Regions from separate parts of the Isoptericola jiangsuensis genome, predicted to be linked through region 1. Evidence: predicted binding sites of a transcription regulator. Region 1 holds the regulator's gene; the other holds the start of a gene.
What was found. Region 1 encodes HrcA, which represses chaperone genes, less so after heat shock. Its sites were predicted from a motif close to TTNGCACTCGNNNNNNNCGAGTGCNAA; they were not measured.
Positions count from the first base shown of each region.

Region 2: groL (chaperonin GroEL) is a predicted target of HrcA. The motif match lies at 6,107-6,133, and genes of this name have one in related genera.

Region 1 covers NZ_PDJJ01000001.1:2,530,807-2,538,524, reverse strand. Annotated here, with positions in the region: gene ATJ88_RS11650 (ATP-binding protein) at 1-2,748, opposite strand, end outside; gene ATJ88_RS11645 (hypothetical protein) at 2,829-3,020, opposite strand; gene hrcA (heat-inducible transcriptional repressor HrcA) at 3,276-4,316, shown strand; gene dnaJ (molecular chaperone DnaJ) at 4,364-5,488, shown strand; gene ATJ88_RS11630 (16S rRNA (uracil(1498)-N(3))-methyltransferase) at 5,490-6,269, shown strand; gene ATJ88_RS11625 (HIT domain-containing protein) at 6,280-6,630, shown strand; gene ATJ88_RS11620 (PhoH family protein) at 6,633-7,697, shown strand; gene ybeY (rRNA maturation RNase YbeY) at 7,694-7,718, shown strand, end outside.
Region 2 covers NZ_PDJJ01000001.1:3,415,374-3,423,091, reverse strand. Annotated here, with positions in the region: gene ATJ88_RS15380 (protein kinase domain-containing protein) at 1-1,456, shown strand, start outside; gene ATJ88_RS15375 (DsbA family protein) at 1,624-2,499, shown strand; tRNA gene ATJ88_RS15370 (tRNA-Thr) at 2,596-2,671, shown strand; gene ATJ88_RS15365 (SGNH/GDSL hydrolase family protein) at 2,777-3,604, opposite strand; gene ATJ88_RS15360 (uracil-DNA glycosylase) at 3,640-4,290, opposite strand; gene ATJ88_RS15355 (DUF3263 domain-containing protein) at 4,557-4,862, shown strand; gene ATJ88_RS15350 (LytR C-terminal domain-containing protein) at 4,931-5,596, shown strand; gene ATJ88_RS15345 (cold-shock protein) at 5,790-5,993, shown strand; gene groL (chaperonin GroEL) at 6,262-7,718, shown strand, end outside.

The sequences.
Region 1 (7,718 bases):
GACGGAGGCCGTCTTGCGCGAGATGAAGAGGCGCTCGGCCACCTGGCCGTTCGTCAGCCCCTGCGCCACCAGGTCGAGCACCTGCCGCTCCCGCTCGGTGAGCCCCGCGAGGCCGTCGGCCGCGGCGGGGGACGCGCCGCGCGGGCGGCGGGCGGCGAGCCCGGCGTCGTCCAGCAGCGCCGCGGCCCGCGCGGAGACCAGCCCGGCGCCGATCACGTCCGCGGCCTCCACGGCGGCCGTGAGCAGGCCGCGCGCGCCCGGCCGGTCCTCGGCGTCGAGGTGCGCCTGACCGTCGCGCAGCAGCGCGTACGGGCGCCAGTGCGCCGGGGCGCCGTCGTCGGGCCCCGACGCCGCGACGGCCGACCACGGGGCCTCGCCCAGCTCGGCGGCGAACAGCGTCGCCCAGAGCTCGTGGGTGGGCCACGCCGTGGCGGCGAGCGTCTCCCGGAAGGGGGCGTCGTCGACGGTGCGGCCCTGCGCGCGGGCCTGCGCGAGCGCGCGGGCGGCGACCACCAGCAGGGCGAGGGCGTACGCACCGGTGAGGCGGCCGGGCTCCAGCACCGGCCTGACCAGGTCCAGCGCCTCGTCGACGTCGCCGCGCTCCAGGGCGAGCTCGGCGAGGGTGGTCCGCACCCGGGACCGGACCTGCATCTCGATGCGGTCGTGGCGCATCCACGGCGTGCGGTACCGCCGGCCCATCGCCTGCGCGGCCTCGACGTCACCGCGCCACAGCGTGAGCCACGTCCAGCGCTCGGTGAGGTAGACGGCGAACTGGCTGGGCGCCACGAGCGGCACCGACCGCTCGTACCAGGCGGCGGCCTCGTCCCAGCGGCCGAGCCCGATGAGGGCCTCGGCGACGTTCCCCTCGAGCATCGCGCGGATGCCCCATCCGGCGCCGCGCTCGCGGGCGCCGTCCGCGCCGTCCGCCGCCAGGGCCCGCGCCTGCTCGAACTCGCCGAGCTTGAGGTGCTGGTCCGACATGTTGGTGTGGAACCGGCTCATCGCGTCCCAGTCGTCGCCCGCGAGGCGCCGCGACTCCTCCAGGTCGGCCACGCCGTCGAGGTCGCCGCCGTCCACGCGGGCGACGCCGCGCGTGTTGAACAGCACCGCCTCCAGGGCGCGGTCGCCCGCGGCCCGGGCCGCGACGAGCCCGCGGTCGGAGGCGTCGACCGCGGTCACGTGGTCCCCGTCGAGCATGGCCGTGCGCGCCTTGAGCCGCAGCAGGGGGCCGACGGTGCCCAGGGCGTCCGGCGGGGCCGTCGCGAGAGCCTCGTCCAGCAGCGCCCGCCCGGACTCGTCACCGGTGCGCAGCATGTGGACCGCGACCTGGCCGAGCGTGCTGGCCCGCCCGGCCGCGTCGTCGGCCGGCCACTCGGCGAGCGCCTGCCGGGTCAGCGCCAGCGCCCGGTCGAGCCGGCTCGCGGAGTGCTGGGCCTCCGCGACGGCGAGCAGGAGCTCGTGGTGCGTGGTGCCGGTGACCTGCTCGGCGCCCGGCACGAGGTCCCACAGCTCCAGCGCCCGCTCGCCGAGCGCCACCGCCGTCGACGACGCGGCGTCGTGCCCGGCGGCGGCCTGGCCCGCGACCGCCGCGGCGAGCGCCCGGTCGGGCAGGTGCGCGTGCCACCAGTGGTCCGCGATCTCCGCGAGGCGCGGCACCGTCGCGGGCAGCGCCGCCAGCGCCTGCGCGTACGCGGTGTGCAGGCGCCGCCGCTCGGAGGGCAGCAGCTCGTCGGCGACCGCCTCCTGCAGGAGGGCGTGCCGGAACCGGTAGCCGTCCGCCTCGACGACCAGCACCACGGCGTCCACGGCCTCGCGCACGGCGGGCTCCGCCGCGGCCAGCGTGTCCTCGCCGAGGACCGTGGCGAGCAGGTCGAGGGGCGCGCGCTGCCCGGCCGCGGCCACCGCGCGGCACAGCTCCTGCGCGCCCGCGGACAGCTGGGAGTAGCGGACCAGCAGCACGTCGCGCAACGACAGCGGCAGGTCCGCGCCGAGGCAGCAGGCCAGCTCCTCGACGTAGAACGGGACCCCGCCCGACCGCTCCACCAGCTCCGCCAGCGCCACGCCGTCGGCACCCGCCTGCGGGTCGACGGCCCGCGCGAGGGCCGCGACGCCGTCCGCGTCGAGCGGACCGACCTCGAGCCGCGCCGCCAGCCGGGCCCGGTCGAGCTCCGCGAGCGTGGTGCGCAGCGGGTGGCGCCGTCCCACGTCGTCGCTGCGGTACGTCGCCAGGACGGCCAGCGAGGTGCCGTGCGCCGCCCGGGCGAGCCGGTCCAGGACGCTGCGGGCCGCGTCGTCGGACCAGTGGAGGTCCTCCAGCACGACGACGACGGGCCGCTCGGCCGCGAGGGTCGCCAGGAGGTCGGCCAGCACCTCGGGGCCGCGGCCGCTCGCCACGCCCGGGCGCTGCGCGACCAGGCCCGGCAGGACGGCGCCGAGCGCGTCCGCGGCGGGGCCCGCGGCCGCGAGCACGTCGGCCGCGCCCAGGGCGTCGACGAGGTCGCGCACCACCCCGGACAGTCCGGCGTACGGGACAGGGCCCGAGCCGGAGTCCGCGCACTGCCCGCGCGCGACCAGCACGTCCGGGCCGAGGCCGCCCAGCACCTCCGCGACGAGCCGTGTCTTGCCGATCCCGGCCTCGCCGGACACGACGACCGTCCCGCCGTCCCCCCGCCGCGCGTCGTCCACGGTGCGGCGCAGCGCCGCCAGCTCGTCGTCGCGGCCGACCAGCGGTGCGGGGTCCGGTGCCATACCGCCATCGTGCCAGGCGGGACCGCCCGCCGGTGCCGACCACGACGCCCGCGCCGTGGTCGCGGACGCCCCGACGACCGTCACGCCGTGCGGCGGGCGGCGGGCCGCAGCGCGGCGAGCAGCCGCGTCAGGCGGGGTCCGGCGACGGCGGCGCGGACCGGGCCGCTCGGCGCGGCGGCGAGGCGCTCGCGGGCCAGCCGCACCTGCTCGGCGCGGCGCACGAGCTCGGCCTCGCGCAGGCGGTGGTCGGTCAGGTGCTCCCAGCGGTCCATGTCAGGTCTCCTCGGCCCGGGCGGTGGCGGACCGGTCGGCCCGCCGGACCCCAGCCTCGTGCGGTGAGGTAGCGCGGGGGATCGGGCAGGTCACCGGTTCTCGGGCGCCGTGCCGCGCCGGACCGGCGCCTGAGGTACCTCAGGTGACGACGACCTCCACCGGGAGGACGCGAGGGACGCGTAGGATGGCACTCAGCGATGGAGAGTGCTAAGTCCGGTGCGCTCGACAGGCGAACGACGAGGGGAGGCCGTCCGGTGAGCGAGGAACGCAGGCTCGAGGTGCTGCGCGCCATCGTCGAGGACTACGTCACGACGCGGGAACCCGTGGGTTCGCGCATGCTCACCGAGCGGCACCGGCTCGGCGTCTCGCCCGCCACGATCCGCAACGACATGGCGGCGCTGGAGGAGGCGGGCTACATCGCCCAGCCCCACACGTCCGCCGGGCGCGTGCCCACGGACGCCGGGTACCGCCTGTTCGTCGACCGGCTGGCCGAGGTGCGGCCCCTCAACGTGCCGCAGAAGCGCGCCATCGAGACGTTCCTGTCCGAGGCAGTGGACCTCGACGACGTCCTGTCCCGCGCCGGGCGGCTCATCGCCCAGCTCACCGGCCAGGTCGCCGTCGTGCAGTACCCGTCGCTGCGGCGGTCGGGCCTGCGTCACCTCGAGCTGGTCCCCGTCGCGGCCGGCCGCATCCTCGTCGTCGTCATCACGGACACGGGTCGCGTGGAGCAGCGCTTCTGCGAGCTCCCCGTCGGCCCCGACGGCGCGGGCGTCGGACCCGGTCTCGACGAGGCCGGGCTCGGCGAGCTGCGCGCCCGGTTCAACGCCGCGGCCGCGGGCAAGCGCCTCGCGGACCTGCCGGCGGCGTTCGACGCGCTCGTGCGGGCCACCGGGCCCGAGCTGGGCGGCGTCGCGCGGGCCGTCGCGGACCTCGTCGTCGACACGCTCGAGACCGAGACCGAGGAACGGGTCGTGCTCGCGGGCACCGCGAACCTGGCCCGCTCCGGCACGACCTTCGAGCTCGGGCTGCGGCCCGTGCTGGAGGCGCTCGAGGAGCAGGTCGTGCTGCTGGGCCTGCTCACCGAGATGTCCGGCGACGGCGTCGAGGTCCGCATCGGCCACGAGAACCGGCTCGACGGGCTGGCGGAGGCCAGCGTCGTCGCGGCCGGGTACGGCAGCGAGGGCGACACCGTCGCCACGCTCGGCTCCATCGGCCCGACCCGCATGGACTACCCCGCCACCATGGCGTCGGTGCGTGCCGTGGCCCGCTACCTCTCCCGCGTCCTGCCGGGCTGACCCGGCACGTCCCTGACCACACCTCGCACGTCACCGAAGAGAGACCTGTGACCGACTACTACGAGATCCTCGGCGTCGAGCGCGACGCCACGCCCGAACAGATCAAGAAGGCCTACCGCAGGCTCGCCCGCGAGCTCCACCCGGACGTCGCGGGTGCCGAGGGCGAGGAACGCTTCAAGGACGTCGCGCGCGCCTACGAGGTGCTGTCCAACCGCGAGAAGCGCGAGCAGTACGACATGGGCGTCGACCCCACCGCCCCCGGCGGCGGGGCGGGCGGCGGCTTCGGCCAGGGCTTCGGCTTCCAGGACATCTTCGAGACGTTCTTCGGCGGCGGCGGCCAGCCGTCCGGCCCCGTGCCGCGCGCGCGCCGCGGCCAGGACGCCCTGGTGCGCATGGACATCGACCTCACCGAGGCGACGTTCGGGGCCAAGCGCGAGCTCCAGGTCGACACGGCCGTCGTGTGCGGCACGTGCAGCGGCAAGGGCTGCCGGCCCGGCACCGACCTGCGCACCTGCGTGGCCTGCCACGGCCGCGGCAACGTGCAGCGCGTCGCCCGGTCGTTCCTCGGCCAGGTCATGACGACGGCGCCCTGCGACGTCTGCAAGGGCTTCGGCACGATCATCCCCGAGCCGTGCGCCGAGTGCTCCGGCGAGGGCCGCGTGCGCTCGCGCCGCACCCTCACCGTCAACGTCCCGGCGGGCGTCGACACCGGCACCCGGATCAAGCTGACCTCGCAGGGCGAGGTCGGCCCCGGCGGCGGCCCCGCGGGCGACCTGTACGTCGAGATCCGCGAGAAGCCGCACGAGGTGTTCGTCCGCCGCGGCGACGACCTGCACTGCACCCTGCCGGTCCCGATGACGGCGGCCGCGCTCGGCACCGTGCTCGAGCTCGACACGCTCGACGGCGCCCAGGAGATCGACCTGCGCCCCGGCACGCAGCCCGGCCAGGTCGTCACCCTCAAGGGGCTCGGCGTGGGCCACCTGCACGGCAACGGCCGCGGCGACCTCAACGTGTACGTCGAGGTGCAGGTCCCGACCAGCCTCGACGACGAGCAGGCCGAGGCGCTGCGCACGCTCGCCCGCCTGCGCGGCGAGGAGCGGCCGGAGCCGCGGCTCGCCGCCGCCCACCCGGGCGTGTTCTCCCGCCTGCGGGACAAGTTCAGCGGTCGCTGACGTGAGCGCGCCGGTGTTCCTCGCCGACGACGGCACCCTCGCGGGTGTCGTCGTCGGCGACCTGTACGCCCTCGGCGGTGCCGAGGGACGCCACGCGAGCGTCGTGCAGCGCCGCGACGTGGGTGAGCGCGTCGACGTCGTCGACGGCGCGGGCACGCGTCTGCGCGGCGTCGTCGCGGCCGTCGAGCCGGGCGAGGTGCGGCTGCGGGTCGCCGACGTGGTCGTCGAGCCCGCCCCCGAGGTCGTCCTCACGCTCGTCCAGGCGCTCGCCAAGGGCGACCGGGACCACCAGGCGGTCGAGGCCGCCGTCGAGGTCGGCGTCGACGCCGTCGTGCCGTGGCAGGCCGACCGCTCGGTCGTCGTGTGGCGCGGCCCGCGCGCCGAGAAGTCCCGCGCGCGCTGGGACGCCCTGGTGCGGGCCGCCGTCAAGCAGTCCCGGCGCGCCTGGCTGCCGCCCGTCGCCGAGCACCTGACCACCCCGCGCCTCGCCGCCCGCACGGCCGACGTCGTCGCCGCCGGGGGCGCCGTCGTCGTCCTGCACGAGGAGGCCACGACGCCGCTGGCGGAGGTCGTCCTGCCCGCCCCCGCGCCGGCCGGGTCCGCGGCGCCCGAGCTGCTCGTCGTCGTCGGGCCCGAGGGCGGCATCTCCGCCGCCGAGCTCGACGCGCTGGTCGCCGCCGGCGCCGTGGCCGCCCGTCTCGGCCCGCACGTGCTGCGGACCTCCAGCGCCGGTCCCGTCGCCGCGGCAATCCTGTGCGACCGGCTGGGCCGGTGGCGGTAGCGTGGAGCGCATGAGCGACAACGGCACCGACTGCCTGTTCTGCCAGATCGTCGCGGGGGACCTGCCCGCCGACGTCGTGGCCACCACCGACCGCGTCGTCGCGTTCCGCGACATCGACCCGAAGGCGCCCGTGCACGTCCTGGTCGTGCCCCGCGAGCACCACGGCGACGTGTCCGTGCTCGCGGCCGCCGACCCCACCCTGCTGGCGGAGGTCGTCGAGGTCGCCGACACCGTCGCGCACGACCTGGCCGACGGCCAGTACCGCTTCATCTTCAACTCCGGCCCGCGCGCGGGCCAGAGCGTCTTCCACGTGCACGGCCACGTCCTGGCCGGCACCCAGCTCGGATGGAGTCCTGCCTGAGCATGCCGTCGATCCCCGCCGCCTCCGACCGCCCGCTGGGCCTGCGGCCCACCGAGCACCGCGCCGAGCACCGTGTCGTCGTCCCGGCCCACGTCCCCATGGTGGAGCTCCTGGGCAGCCGTGACGCCGTGCTGCGCGCCGTCGAGGAGGGGTTCCCCGGCGTCGACGTGCACTCGCGCGGCAACGAGATCGCCGTCCGCGGTCCCGCCGGCGACGTCGCCGTCGTCTCGCAGCTCCTCGACGAGCTGGTGCAGGTCGTCGAGTCCGGCACCGCCCTGACCCCCGAGGTCGTGTCCCGGTCCGTCGCGATGCTCACCGCCGCGACCGCGCAGCGTCCCGCCGAGGTGCTGACCCACCACATCCTGTCCAGTCGCGGCCGCACCATCCGGCCCAAGACGGTCGGGCAGAAGCACTACGTCGAGGCCATCGACGCCAACACCATCACGTTCGGGATCGGTCCCGCCGGTACCGGCAAGACGTACCTGGCGATGGCGAAGGCCGTCCAGGCGCTCCAGGCCAAGCGGGTCAACCGCATCGTGCTGACCCGCCCGGCCGTCGAGGCGGGGGAGAAGCTCGGGTTCCTGCCCGGCTCGCTGTCGGACAAGATCGACCCCTACCTGCGCCCGCTGTACGACGCGCTGCACGACATGCTCGACCCGGACGCCATCCCGCGGCTGGTCGAGTCCGGCACGATCGAGGTGGCGCCGCTGGCGTACATGCGCGGGCGGACGCTCAACGACTCGTTCGTCATCCTCGACGAGGCGCAGAACACCTCCGCCGAGCAGATGAAGATGTTCCTCACCCGGCTCGGGTTCGGCTCCACCATGGTCATCACGGGCGACGCCACGCAGGTCGACCTGCCCGGCGGCACCGCGTCCGGCCTGCAGGTCGTGGAGGACATCCTCACGGGCGTCGACGACGTCGAGTTCTGCCGCCTGAACAGTTCGGACGTGGTGCGCCACCGGCTGGTGAGCGACATCGTGGACGCGTACGCCCGCTGGGACTCCGCCCAGCCGGCCGACGACCGACGCCGGGCGCCCCGGCACGACCGTGGAGGACACCGGTGAGCGTCGAGGTCAACAACGAGT
Region 2 (7,718 bases), 880 kb from region 1:
GCCGTCGAACGTCATGGTGACGCCGGAGGGCCCCAGCCTCATCGACTTCGGGATCGCGCAGAGCCCCGGTGACGCCCGCGCCACGATGACGGGCTTCGTCATGGGCACGCCGGGCTACATCGCGCCCGAGCTGCTCGACGGCGCCGACCCCGTCCCCGAGTCCGACTGGTGGAGCTGGGCCGCGCTGCTCGCGTTCGCCGCGACCGGCCGCTCCCCGTTCGGGGTGCGTCCCACCGACCTCGTGCTGCGCCGCTCCCGCGAGGGTCGCGCGGACCTCGTCGGCGTGCCCGCGCGGACGGCGCAGGCGCTCGCGGGCGCCCTCCAGGCCGACCCGGCCCGGCGGTGGGGCCCGACCGAGGTGGTGCGGGCGATCAGCCGCGACCTGGCGGACGCCGACGTCGACGACGCGGGTGCGTCCGTGGACCCGCAGGCCACGCAGCGGATCGTCGTGGCGGCGGGTGCGGCGACGGCCGCGGTGGCCGGTGCGGCGGCGGCGTCGGGTGCGGACGCGTCCGGCCCGGACACGACGGCGGACGTCGCCAGCCCGGTCGACGCCGGGGCGACCCAGGTGGTCGGGGTGGTGCCCGACCCGACCGCGGCCGAGCGCACCGCGCCGGTGCCGCCCCCGCCGTCGGTGCCCGTGGCCGCGGCCGACGAGACCGCGGTGATGACGGCGCTGGAGCGGGACCGCGCGCAGGCGCAGGACGGCGGCACGACGTCGGTGCCGGTGGGCGCGGCCCGGTACCGCACCTACGACGAGATCACCGAGGAGTCGCCACCGCCCGCGGACGAGGTCCCGCAGGTCCCGGCGGGACCGTACGTCGCGCCCGCGCACCGGCGGCGCTGGGGCACCGTGCTGGCGCTCGGGCTGCCGTTCGTCGTGCTCGCCGCCGTCTACCCGCTGGTCGCGTTCGGCGTGTTCTGCGGCGTGACGGTGCTCTGCCGGATCGTGGGGACGTCCGGGCAGCGGTTCCACGAGCGGCGCGAGCTGCACGGGGTGCGCCGGTCGGACGGCTGGGTGGCGGTGCTGCTGTTCCCGTACCACGCGGTGGTCGGGGCGCTGGGGATCATCCCGGCGGCGCTGGTGGGCGGCTGCGTGGGCCTGCTCGCGATGATGGGCGGCTACTGGCTGTTCGGCGACGGCAACTGGATCGTGGCGCCCCTGGGGGACGTCGAGTCCCGCTCGGTCGGCGGGCGCAACGAGCCGACGGTGTTCGCCGCCGTGCTCGCCGTGTCGATGGTGCTGGCGGTGCTGTGCACGTGGTTCGGGCCGGCGGGCCGCACGGCGCGGGACGGCGCGCGCCGCATCCTCAACAACCTCGCACCGGGCCTGGTGGGGGCGGCCGTCGTCGTGCTGGTGTGCCTGGTCGGGGCGTGGCTGCTCATGGGCGCGATCTTCACCGAGCCGCACGAGATCCACTGGTGGCCGATGGACGGCCCCCCGTCGTTCTTCTGACTCCCAGGTTCCTCACAGGGGACGTTCCTAGCCTGTCGCGCGTCGCGCGCGACCACGGTGTCGGTGCGGGCAGCAGCACCTGCCCGCGCTCAGGTCGACGGGCGACCCGACGGTAGGCTGACCGCCGGATCCGCTTCGTACCACCGACCCGAAGGGCCGTCACGCAGATGTCCAACCAGAGCAAGGCCGAGCGCCGCGAGGCGGCGCGCGCCGAAGCCCTCGCCCGCCAGCAGGCCCAGGCCAAGCGCGACAAGCGCAGCCGCGTCGTCGTCTTCAGCGCCCTCGGCGCCGCGATCATCGCGCTCGTCGTCGTCGCCGGGTTCATCCTGTGGAACGAGGCGAGCAAGTCCACTGTCGACGACATCCCGCTGGCTGAGGTCACCTCCGTGCCGTCGACCGCGGTCGAGGGCGCCGGCATCTCGCTGGGCTCCGACCTCGTGGCCGGCACCGAGAACGACGGCGCTCCCGTCATCGACGTCTACCTCGACTACATGTGCCCCGTGTGCGGCCAGTTCGAGGACACCAACGCGGCCGACATCGAGGCCATGCTCGCCGACGGCGAGGCGACGGTCGTCGTCACCCCGGTCGCGATCCTCGACCGCCTCTCCCGCGGCACCGACTACTCGACGCGCGCCGCGTCCGCCGCCTACTGGGTGGCCGACCGCGCCCCCGAGCAGTTCTTCGCCTTCCACAACGCGCTCTTCGCGAACCAGCCGGAGGAGAACTCGCCCGGCCTCGACAACGAGGAGCTCGCGGCGATCGCCGAGGGCGCGGGCGTCCCGGCGGACGTCGCCGACGCCATCGCCGACGGCACGGCGCGTTCCACGTTCGGGCAGTACACGTACTCGCTGACGAACGACGCCACCTCCGACGAGTCGCTGGTCAACTCCGGCGGCACCTTCGGCACCCCGACCGTGCTGGTCGAGGGCACCCGCTTCGAGCAGTGGGGCACCCCGGGCGCCCTCCTCGCGGCCGTGCAGTCCGGCGCGACGGCCGAGGCGTCCCCCGAGCCCTCGGCCTCCGAGGAGCCCGCGGACGAGTGACGCACCACGCGCGGCGGTGAGCCCGCGGTCCCCGGACCGCGGGCGCACCACCCGCCCCGGGGCGCGGGACCACCCTCGGTAGGATGATCCCGCCCCGCCGCCTTAGCTCAGCTGGTAGAGCTCCCGTCTTGTAAACGGAAGGTCGTCGGTTCGAACCCGACAGGCGGCTCCAGCACGCACGAAGGGCGGGTCGCAGGAACTCCTGCGGCCCGCCCTTCGGCGTCCCTGTGCGCGTCCGCCGGTGGGCGGCGTGCGTGGACGTGCCGACGACGTCGGGTCAGCGCTGCGAGGGCGGCCACGCCTCGGCGGCGGGCCACTTCGGGGTCCGGCCGTCGCCGGACGACGTGCCGCGCAGCCGGCGCTGCACCCACGGCACGACGTGCACGCGGGTCCACTGCGTCGAGGCGCGGGCGCGCTCGCGCAGCGCCAGGGCCGCAGCGGCGGGCAAGGGCTCGTCGAAGGTGGCGTCGTCCGGCTCCAGGCCGAGGCCGACGAGCGCGGCCTGCGCGATCCGCCGGTGGCCCTCGTCGGTGAGGTGGATGCGGTCGTCGGACCACAGGCGCAGGTCGAACAGGGAGCGCATGCCCCACGTGTCGAGGACGAACGCGCCCTGCCGGCGGGCGATCGACCACACGTTGGCGTTGTACCGGCCGACGCGCCCGTTGGTCGCCTTCAACGCCCCGCCGGCCTTGAAGCCGGTGCCCATGAGCACGTCCGCGCCGGTGGCGCGGATCCGGGCCACGGCGTCCTCGAGGTCGGCCGAGATCGCGTCGATGTCGGCCTGGGGGCGCAGGATGTCGTTGCCGCCGCCGACCAGGGAGACGAGGTCCGGCTCCATCTCCAGGGCGACCGGGAGCTGCTCGGCGATGATCTGCCGCATCTTGCGGCCCCGGATCGCGAGGTTCGCGTACTCCAGGTCCTCGGTGCGTGCGGCGAGGGAGTCGGCGAGCCGGTCCGTCCAGCCGCGCTGCACGGCGTCGGACTCGGTGCCGATCGGGGCGGGGGTGCCGTCGGCGTGCGGGTACGGGTCCCACAGGCCCTCGGAGAACGAGTCGCCGATCGCGACGTAGCGGGTCCAGCGGGGGGTGGATGATGCTGCGGTCACCCTGACATTCTGCACTCTGCCCCGCCCACTGTTGCTCAGGGCAGCGACCAGTCGACGGGTCCGGACCCCTGCTCGGCGAGGAGCGCGTTGACGCGCGAGAAGGGCTTCGAGCCGAAGAACCCCCGGTAGGCGGACAGCGGGCTCGGGTGCGCCGACTCGACCCACGGCACGTCACCGAGCCAGGGCTTCAGCGACGCCGCGTCCCGACCCCACAGGATCGCGACCAGCGGGCCACCCCGTGCCACCAGCGCCTTGATCGCCGCCTCCGTGACGGACTCCCAGCCCTTGCCGCGGTGCGACGCCGACGCGCCGGGCGCGACGGTGAGCACCCGGTTGAGCAGCATCACCCCCTGGTCCGCCCACGGACGCAGGTCGCCCGACGACGGCGTCGGCGCACCGACGTCGTCCGCGAGCTCCGTCCAGATGTTCGCCAACGACTTCGGCACCGGACGGACGTCCGGCTGGACGGAGAACGACAGCCCCATCGGGTGCCCCGGTGTCGGGTACGGGTCCTGCCCGACGACGAGCACCCGCACGTCCGCCAGCGGCCGCCGGAACGCCGCGAAGACGTCGCCCGGCGCCGGCAGGTACGTGCGTCCGGCCGCGACCTCCGCGCGCAGGAAGTCGCCCATCGCGTGGATCTGCGGCTCCACGTCCGCCAGCGCGCGCGCCCAGTCCGGCGCCATGATCCGGTCCAGGGGCGGGCGCGCGCCGTCGGGGGCGCCGTCGGGCGCGGTCGGTGCGGGGTCCGCCGGGGCGGCGGGCGTCGTCGTCTCCACGACGTCGAACCTACCCGGGCCGCCCGACACGGCACAGCCCCGTCGGCCCGTGCCGCCGCCGAGCCGTCGCCGTGCCGCCCGGCCCGACGGAGCGAGGCGCGAGGACGCGAAACACGGGCCGCGCACCGTCGGATCGTGCCCGTCGTGCCCCATACTGGGGCGCTATGAGCGAGATGCTGGTCCAGGAGGTCGAGGCGCCCGCCGCGGCGGAACCGACGACCGAGGCCGCCGGTCTGACCGACCGCGACCGGGAGATCCTCGCGTTCGAGAAGCAGTGGTGGAAGTACGCCGGCTCCAAGGAGCAGGCCGTCCGTGAGCTCTTCGACATGTCGGCCACGCGCTACTACCAGGTGCTCAACGCCCTCATCGACACCCCCGGCGCGCTCGAGCACGACCCGATGCTGGTCAAGCGCCTGCGGCGCATGCGCGCCACCCGGCAGCGCGCCCGCACGGCACGCCGCACCGACACGCCCGGCTGACCAGCCCCTGGCGCGGTTCTCGCCGGCGGTTGACCGTTCTCCAGGGTGGAGCCGCTACCCTGTGCCGCGTGACCAAGAGCCAGTACCCGTACCCGCCCGACGAGTTCGACGTCCGCGGCCCGGAAGGTGCGCCGGTCGGCGTCCACCGGGAACCGCGCAGCGGGTGGTCCTCGGTCTGGCCGTTCCTGCTGGTCGCGGTCGTCTTCGCCGGCCTCGCCGTCGGGATCGTCTCCTACCTGTCGAACGACGACGGCGACACCACCAACCCGCCCGTCGCCTCCGAGCAGTCCGCCCAGCCCGACGGCGAGACGAGCGAGGAGCCCGCCGAGGGCGAGAGCGCCGAGGGTGAGGAGGGCTCGACCGACGAGACCTCGGAGGAGCCCGCCGAGGAGGAGACCGAGGAGGCCGCCTCCATGCCCGGCGACGCGTCCGCCGCGAACCTCGCCGCGCGCGTCGTGGTCTACAACGACGGCGCCGGTGACGGCCAGGCGGGTGCCGGTCAGTCCCTGCTCACCGGCGCGGGGTTCTCCGACGTCGGGGTCGCGAACGCGGACGACACCCTCGCGGGTGTCTACTCCGACAGCACCGTCCTGTACGGCGCGGACCGCGCCGACACCGCGACGGCTGTCGCCGAGGCGCTCGGCGTCGACGCGGCGAACGTGCAGGAGTCCGACGACGTCACCAGCCACCCGACCGACGCCGTCTGGGTGATCCTCAAGCAGCCGGTCGGCTGACCGTCTCCCCGGCCTGCCGCCGGCCGAAGGGCGTCGGCGGGCTCCCGGGGGACGTGATCCCGCAGGTCAGAGGCGGCCGTTGCGCACACGCGACATTCCCGGCACGGGTGCTTCCCACCCATGACGCGCGCCACTAGTCTCCTTCTCACCGCGGGGCACCTGCCCGGCGGCACAGGACGACGAGGAGAAGGACATGGCCCAGGGAACCGTCAAGTGGTTCAACGCGGAGAAGGGGTACGGCTTCATCACCCCGGCCTCGGGCGGGCAGGACCTGTTCGTGCACTACAGCTCGATCCAGACCGACGGGTACCGCTCGCTCGACGAGGGACAGCAGGTCGAGTTCGAGGTCGGTCAGGGTCAGAAGGGTCCGCAGGCCGAGCAGGTCCGGCCCCTCTGAGCTGAGGCAGCCTCCACGAAGGCCGGCACCCACGCCCCCGCGGGCGGGTGCCGGCCTTCGTCATGCCCTCGGCGAACGTCTTGCACTCTCGAGGTGAGAGTGCCAATAATGGGTTAGCACTCTCGGCAGTCGAGTGACAGCCGCAGGGTGAAACAACCTCGGTCGAACGGTGAGGCCCGTCCGCGCGCGTGACATGAACGCACGCGAAGGGTCGTCCGTCGCGGGCACCGGCCGACCATCGACACGCCACAGCGGAGGATCAGTCCCCATGGCCAAGATCATCGCGTTCGACGAGGAAGCTCGTCGGAGCATGGAGCGCGGGCTCAACCAGCTCGCCGACACCGTCAAGGTCACGCTCGGCCCCAAGGGTCGCAACGTCGTCCTCGACAAGAAGTGGGGCGCCCCCACGATCACCAACGACGGTGTCTCCATCGCCAAGGAGATCGAGCTCGAGGACCCGTTCGAGAAGATCGGTGCCGAGCTCGTCAAGGAGGTCGCCAAGAAGACGGACGACGTCGCGGGTGACGGCACCACCACCGCCACCGTGCTCGCCCAGGCGCTCGTCAAGGAGGGCCTGCGTGTCGTCGCCGCCGGCGCCAACCCGATCGCCGTCAAGCGCGGCATCGAGAAGGCCGTCGAGGCCGTGACCGAGCAGCTGCTCAACGCGGCCGTCGAGGTCGAGAGCAAGGAGCAGATCGCCGCCACCGCCGCGATCTCCGCCGGCGACCCCGCCATCGGCGAGCTCATCGCCGAGGCGCTCGACAAGGTCGGCAAGGAGGGCGTCATCACGGTCGAGGAGTCCAACTCCTTCGGCCTGGAGCTCGAGCTCACCGAGGGCATGCGCTTCGACAAGGGCTTCCTCGCCCGCTACTTCGAGACGGACGCGGAGCGCCAGGAGGCCGTCCTCGAGGACCCGTACGTCCTGATCGTCGAGTCGAAGATCTCGAACGTCAAGGACCTGCTCCCCGTCCTCGACCAGGTCATGAAGTCGGGCCGCTCGCTCCTCATCATCGCCGAGGACGTCGAGGGTGAGGCCCTCGCGACCCTCGTGCTGAACAAGATCCGCGGCACCTTCAAGTCCGTCGCCGTCAAGGCCCCGGGCTTCGGCGACCGTCGCAAGGCCATGCTGCAGGACATCGCGATCCTCACCGGCGGCCAGGTCATCACCGAGACCGTCGGCCTCAAGCTGGAGAACGCGACGCTCGAGGAGCTCGGCCAGGCGCGCAAGGTCGTCGTCACCAAGGACGAGACCACCATCGTCGAGGGCTCCGGCGACGCCGACCTCATCGCGGGTCGCGTCAACCAGATCCGTGGCGAGATCGAGAAGTCGGACTCTGACTACGACCGTGAGAAGCTCCAGGAGCGTCTCGCGAAGCTGGCCGGCGGCGTGGCCGTCATCAAGGCCGGCGCCGCCACCGAGGTGGAGCTCAAGGAGCGCAAGCACCGCATCGAGGACGCCGTGCGCAACGCCAAGGCCGCCGTCGAGGAGGGCATCGTCGCCGGTGGTGGCGTCGCCCTCATCCAGGCCGGTGCCGCCGCGTTCGAGAAGCTCGAGCTCGAGGGCGACGAGGCGACCGGTGCGCAGATCGTCAACGCGGCGATCTCGGCCCCGCTCAAGCAGATCGCGATCAACGCCGGTCTCGAGGGCGGCGTCGTGGCGGAGAAGGTCCGCTCCCTCACCCCGGGTCACGGCCTCAACGCCGCGACCGGCGTGTACGAGGACCT